2 linked regions of the Prochlorococcus marinus str. MIT 1214 genome follow. The protein of the gene in region 1 interacts with the protein of each later gene in a pairwise test. Links are inferred from orthologs where the notes say so. Each region holds a gene or a part of one and is shown on either strand. Other genes may lie near its edges.

Evidence for each region. Proteins that work in one complex are often made in the same cells at the same time.
Region 2: the proteins of gyrB (region 1) and gyrA interact in binary tests that used the Escherichia coli proteins (3 or more experiments, as listed by UniProt). The link is inferred for Prochlorococcus marinus str. MIT 1214 from one-to-one orthologs.

What each region holds. Positions count from the first base shown.
Region 1 is NZ_CP114777.1:1,198,007-1,201,330, reverse strand. The notes cover bases 1-2,966. They hold gyrB (DNA topoisomerase (ATP-hydrolyzing) subunit B), read left to right. Parts: upstream 1-482; coding sequence 483-2,450; downstream 2,451-2,966. Other genes in these bases: O5639_RS06905 (fluoride efflux transporter FluC), read left to right, coding at 2,781-2,966; O5639_RS06910 (hypothetical protein), read left to right, coding at 2,450-2,788; miaA (tRNA (adenosine(37)-N6)-dimethylallyltransferase MiaA), read right to left, coding at 1-322. In the rest of the region: more of O5639_RS06905, read left to right, coding at 2,967-3,167; O5639_RS06900 (fluoride efflux transporter FluC), read left to right, coding at 3,176-3,324. UniProt on the Escherichia coli protein: DNA gyrase negatively supercoils closed circular double-stranded DNA in an ATP-dependent manner to maintain chromosomes in an underwound state.
Region 2 is NZ_CP114777.1:627,075-630,642, forward strand. What follows is about bases 359-3,568. They hold gyrA (DNA gyrase subunit A), read right to left. Parts: upstream 3,181-3,568; coding sequence 559-3,180; downstream 359-558. Other genes in these bases: crtL (lycopene beta cyclase), read right to left, coding at 359-562; O5639_RS03920 (GuaB3 family IMP dehydrogenase-related protein), read left to right, coding at 3,434-3,568. In the rest of the region: more of crtL, read right to left, coding at 1-358. UniProt on the Escherichia coli protein: A type II topoisomerase that negatively supercoils closed circular double-stranded (ds) DNA in an ATP-dependent manner to maintain chromosomes in an underwound state.

The DNA of each region.
Region 1 (3,324 bases):
ATAAGCCACTACCGCCTACAAGTACAGTTAACTTTCTCTTTTTTAATTCACTCTCAATAGACAATCTGGCTATTGATTGAAAATCATGAAGATTGATTGGTTCAGATGGTAAACAAAGATCAATGAGAAAATGTTTTACTTGTTTTTGTTGTGCTGCTGTTGGCTTTGCAGTCCCAATATCCATATCAATGTAGATTTGGCGAGAATCAACATTATGAATATTTGAATTGATTTTTTCTGCAATATCAATTGCAAGCTCAGTTTTTCCACTAGCCGTTGGGCCCATAATGGCTATTACAAGAGGCTTATTATTGGGTTGCATGATGTTCTTTGAGGGGGTTTAGTAGCAGTAATTGCATGAAATTAGATTTTTTTGATTTGATTTTGAAATTTTTCCTAAAACTTTCCTTAATACCAATGTAAATTGAGGTTTCGGCTAATGCTCGTATTAAAGACAACCTTGCCTGTTTGCTGTTATCCGAATGAGTAAAGATTCAAAAGTCCAAGCGGCTTATGGTGCTGAACAGATCCAAGTATTGGAAGGTCTTGAACCTGTAAGAAAGCGGCCTGGAATGTATATAGGCTCAACTGGGTCTAAAGGACTTCATCATCTTGTATATGAAGTCGTTGACAATGCAGTAGATGAGGCTCTTGCTGGGCATTGCGACCAAATCACAATTTCACTTTGTGAGGATGGATCAGCATCTATCTCAGATAATGGCCGAGGAATTCCAACTGATATTCATCCTCGTACTGGCAAAAGTGCTCTTGAGACAGTTCTAACTGTTTTGCATGCAGGTGGAAAGTTTGGAAGCGGCGGTTATAAGGTTTCTGGAGGTTTGCATGGCGTTGGTATTTCCGTTGTGAATGCTTTAAGTGAATGGGTGGAAGTGACAGTTCGAAGGCAGAAGAAAGTGCATTTTCAGAGGTTTGAAAGAGGCTCATCAATAGGAAGTTTACAATCTGAGAATCTGCCAAAATCAGATCAAAACATTACCGGCACTACGGTTTGTTTTAAACCTGATGATCAAATTTTTACTGATGGAACATCCTTTGAATATGGAATCTTATCTTCGAGACTTAGAGAATTAGCCTATTTGAATGGTGGAGTGCGTATCGTATTTCGTGACGAAAGAAAGAAGTCATTAGATTTTAATAAGCAGCCTCATGAAGAAGTTTATTTTTATGAGGGAGGTATTAAGGAATATGTGGAATATATGACTAAAGAAAAAGATTCCTTACACCCAGAAATTATTTATGTTAATTCTGAGAAAGATGGGGTTCAAGTTGAAGCAGCAATGCAGTGGTGCGTTGATGCTTATTCGGATAGCATTCTAGGATTTGCTAATAATATTCGAACTATTGATGGAGGAACTCATATTGAAGGACTAAAAACAGTATTAACTAGAACTTTAAATTCTTTTGCAAAGAAAAGAGGCAAAAGAAAAGATGGAGATTCGAACTTGGCTGGAGAAAATATTCGAGAGGGATTAACAGCTGTTCTTTCTGTAAAAGTTCCTGACCCAGAATTTGAAGGTCAAACAAAAACTAAATTAGGTAATACTGAAGTACGTGGAATTGTCGATAGCTTGGTTGGTGAGTCTCTTAGTCAATATTTAGAATTTAATCCGGGTGTAATTGACTTGATCTTAGAGAAAGCAATTCAAGCTTTTAATGCTGCTGAGGCAGCAAGAAGAGCTAGAGAACTTGTTCGTAGAAAAAGTGTATTAGAAAGTTCTACATTGCCAGGTAAATTGGCTGATTGCAGTTCTAGAGATCCCTCAGAATCAGAAATTTATATTGTTGAGGGTGATTCTGCAGGCGGTTCAGCTAAGCAAGGAAGAGATAGAAAATTTCAAGCAATTTTACCTTTGAGAGGAAAAATCTTAAATATTGAAAAAACTGATGATGCTAAGATATACAAAAATACAGAGATTCAATCTTTAATCACTGCTCTAGGTTTAGGGATAAAAGGAGAAGATTTTGAAGTTAAGAATCTCAGATATCATAGAGTAGTAATAATGACTGATGCTGATGTTGATGGAGCCCATATTAGAACTCTGCTTTTGACTTTCTTTTACAGATATCAAAAGGCTCTTGTCGAAGGTGGATATATTTATATTGCTTGTCCTCCTTTATACAAGGTAGAAAGAGGAAAGAATCATACTTATTGTTATAACGAATCAGATTTGCAAAAAACTCTATCTAACTTTGGAGAAAAGGCTAATTATACAATTCAAAGATTTAAAGGATTAGGTGAAATGATGCCCAAACAACTATGGGAAACTACTATGGACCCTTCAACAAGAATGATGAAAAGGGTTGAGATAGAAGATGCTTTGGAAGCAGATCGGATATTTACAATTTTAATGGGAGATAAAGTTGCACCAAGAAGAGAATTTATTGAAACTCATAGTGTTGAGCTGGATTTAGCTACTTTAGATATTTGATGAATTTAATTAGCACTTTTATAGTTTGGACATGGCTTTTAGGCATTGCATTGATAGTTCCAACCACATTGCCAGCTGGAGGTGCGCAACAATCAAATATTCAGCATAGAGAGAATAATATTAATTCGCCTATAATTGCATTAAAAGAACTTAACTTGCTTTCTTCAGCATCTAATCATTCATCTGTTTTAGCTAGAGTAAAAGCAGGAACTCCTATAAATGTTATTAAAGTGTGGGAGAGCAATGATAAGGGGATTTGGTTACTAGTTAATGTTCTTAGACAGGATCACTATCAGTTCTTTTATAAAAAAGGGTGGGTAAATCTTAGTAATGTTTGATCAATTGCAAGATATTTTTTTAATTTCTTGTGGGGCAATATTAGGCGCTAATATTAGATTTATAATTTATGAAAAATTAAATAAAATAGATCTAATTAATGATTTTCGTATATTACTAATTAATACTTTAGCTTCTTTTTTTCTTGGTATTTTCCTTTCTGTGCTACCGCGGATTAGCTATTATGATTTTTCTTATCAATTACTATTATTTTTTTCAATTGGTTTATTAGGAAGCTTAAGTACTTTCTCTACATTTGTTTATGATTTATATAAAATTTTGATAAAGTTTAAATTTGTGAGTGCATTTAGACTATTTTTTATTTCTGTTTCTTTAGGAACAATTGCTTTAGCGCTTGGCTTTTTTTTAGGTCATAAATAATGGATAATATGATGAAAAACAATAGTTTTTTTTTCATTTCAATAGGAGCGATACCTGCGGCTATCTTGAGATGGCAAATTGATGAAATTTTTATCGTAAATATTATTGGTTGTTTTTTATTAGGCTTAATAAACGGTTCGCTTATTTCTAGAAAATA
Region 2 (3,568 bases), 570 kb from region 1 along the record:
CCATCAATACAAAACTATTCTTCTCTACAGGGGCAGAACTAAATTTTCCAACCACGCCATAGGCTGCCTGCTTAGCTATTTGATCATGCTTAGGTCGTCTAATAAAAGGCGTTTTATGACCGCTTGCATCAATAACAATCCTAGCGAAATATTTTTTCCCGGTAGTGCAAATCACAACGGTTTCTCTTTCCCTAAAATCGATATTTTTTACAGTTTCTACTTGCCATGCAAGTCCATTACATCTCTCAAGGAGAGCCTCTTGAAAATTAATTGAATTTAAAAGACCATAATCAAGATAATGATTTATAAAGTTATTGCCCTTTTTAGTTAATCCATCTCCAAAGAAGCTGACAGTATCTTTCCATCTATATTTCAATAATTCTTGCATATTTAGAGACTCAAGTTCTGATGCCCAAATCCCATAAGTATTTGGCCAAGGTTCTAAAGGAGACTTAGACGCAATTGCCTGAACATCAAGTCCTTGTTGTACTAACTCAGCAGTTATGCAAAGAGCCGCTGGTCCTGCTCCCATAACTAATACATCGGAATTATTCAATTTCAATTTTTTGACGTTGGATCAATAGTATTTATGGATTCATTCGTTGTAGATGATTCTTTTTCTTCATCATCATTACTTTGCTCTGGTGGGACTAAAACAACTTCAGACAACTTATCACCATTATCAAGCTTCTGAATTCTTACACCGGTTGCAGCTCTAGATTGTTGAGAGATTTTATCCGCACTAGTTCTTACAATTACTCCTCTTTCACTCACTAACAATAATTCTTCTCCTTTACCTAAAACCCTTAAACCTACAAGTTCATCTCCATCTTTTCTGAATTTTATTGCTCTTAAACCCATTCCTGCTCTTTTTTGCAACCGAAATTGTGTCACAGGTACTCTTTTCCCTAGGCCGCTTCCAGAAGCAACAAGTACCCAAGGTCCTTCAGATTCTGATGATTCATCGTGTAGTTCTTCTTCTTCACTTTTATCAACATGATCAGCTAACTCAGTAGATAAAACATCCATACTTACAAGAGAATCTCCAGACTTAAGATTCATTGACTTAACACCTCTTGCTGACCTGCCTAAAGGGCGTAATTCAGAATCATTTAATCTAAAATGAATAGTCATTCCATTTTTAGAACCAATCAAAACACTATCCCCAGACTCAGCCAACCGAACCCAAGTCAAAGCATCACCACCTTCTAATCCTATTGCGATAAGTCCATTTGCTCTAATCTTGCTGAAAGCTGAAAGAGGTGTTCTTTTTATATAGCCCCCCCTAGTAAGCATCAATAAATAGTTTTCATCATCAAAAGAACTCACAGAAAGTAATGAAGTAATAGCTTCTTCCCTTGGAATTGGGAGTAATTGAACTATAGGAGTACCTTTTGCAGTTCTACTACATTGAGGAACTCTGTAAGCAGGAAGAGCATAAGCAACTCCTCTATCACTAAAAAGTAGGAGGCTGTCATGGTCATTACAACTAATAAATTTTTTCACCTCTTCCTCTCCTTGGCTTCGCGTACCTGCTTTACCTCTAGTACCTCGACTTGTTGCTTCAAATTCATTAACAGGCATCCTCTTTAAATAGCCTGTCTCAGTTAACAAAACTACTGATCTTTCATTAGCAATTAAATCAATATCCTCAAGTCCACCACCAAGTTCAAGAATTTTGGTTCTCCTAGGGGTATTGTACTTTTCTTTTATTTCATTTAATTCAATATTTGTTATTTCAAATATCCTTTCTTTTTTATTTAAAATATCTTTTAAATCTATTATCTTTTCAACTAAATCCTCATGTTCAAGTCTTATTTTATCCGCCTCTAAAGCTGTCAGCCTTCTTAACTGCATCTGCAAAATAGCATCAGATTGTATATCTGTTAAACCATGCAATTCTTGTAATTTCCTTTTAGCAGTAGCGGAATCAGAGGCAGATCTTATAAGACTAATTATCTCATCTAGCTGATCTAAAGCTAATAATAATCCTAATAATATATGATCTCTACTCTCAGCCTTCTTCAAAAGATATTTAGTTCTTTTTTTAATGGTTTCAACTCTAAAATCTAAAAATACTTGCAACATCTTTCTAAGTGACAATATAACAGGTTCACCATTAACTAATGCAAGCATATTTGCACTGAAATTAGTCTGTAAAGGAGTAAGTTTAAATAAATTATTTAAAACAACTTGAGGATATGAATCTCTTCTTAATTCAACAACAATTCTCATTCCATCTCTATCACTTTCATCTCTAATATCTGCAATGCCTTCAAGTTTTTTATCATTGACCATATCAGCTATTCTTTCTATTAATCCTGCTTTATTTGTTTGATAAGGAAGTTCAGTGATTATCACTGCATCCCTATCTGGTCTCCCTGGATTTTCAATAGTTTCTATTTCAGCGACTCCACGCATTGTGATTGATCCTCTACCAGAAAGATATGTTTCCTTAATTCCACTTCTGCCAAGTATCTGACCGCCAGTTGGAAAGTCTGGGCCTTTAATTATATTCATCAACTCTATTTCTTCTAGCTGAGGATTAGAAATTAAAGCCATCAATCCATCAATCAATTCGACCAAATTATGAGGAGGTATGTTGGTTGCCATACCTACAGCTATTCCAGACGAACCATTTAATAACAATTGCGGAATTCTTGCCGGCAAGACTGTTGGTTCTTGAACAGATCCATCAAAGTTATCCGCAAAATCAACTGTTTCAGATTCAATATCTTCAAGCAAGCTATCAGTGGTTAAAGATTGCAATCTGGATTCTGTATATCTCATTGCAGCAGGGGGATCATTATCAACAGAACCAAAATTCCCATGCCCATCAATTAGAGGCATCTGCATGGAAAAATCTTGCGCCATTCTGACCAAAGCGTCATAAACGGCAGTATCACCATGGGGATGGAATTTACCTAAAACTTCTCCAACCACGCGAGCGCATTTTCTGTATGGCCTATCACTAGTTAATCCCAGTTCATACATCGCATAGAGAATCCTTCTATGAACTGGCTTAAGTCCATCTCTCGAATCAGGCAAAGCTCTTCCAACTATTACACTCATCGCGTATTCCAAGTAGGAACGCGACATTTCGTTTCTTAAGTCAGTCTGTATGATCCGATCGTCGGATTCCCCGGGACCAGTACTATTAGGTCCCAATGGATCAGCCATATATAAGGGTTTTACCAATTATAAGAATATTCGAGCATTAATAAACCTTTTAAAGTAAATAACCATATAACTGAAAGTAAAACACCTCTAACAAGATCAACGACTACAAACAAATGATAAAAAAACCCCTCATAGAATTCCTAAATCAGCAAGTTAATTCAGAAAAAACAAAAAATCTTGATTATCTATTCCCAACATTTGCTCAATTTGGCACTTCAGTTGGTAGTTTGACGAGAACTTACAAAATTTAGGGGTGAATATTCAACTAGGACGAACCAAAACTGTTCGAAGAGCATATGGAATTGATGAAATTGCATTAGTTCCAGGAGGAAGGACAGTTGACCCAGAAATCACAAAAACCAACTGGGAAATCGGTGGGATTGAAAGA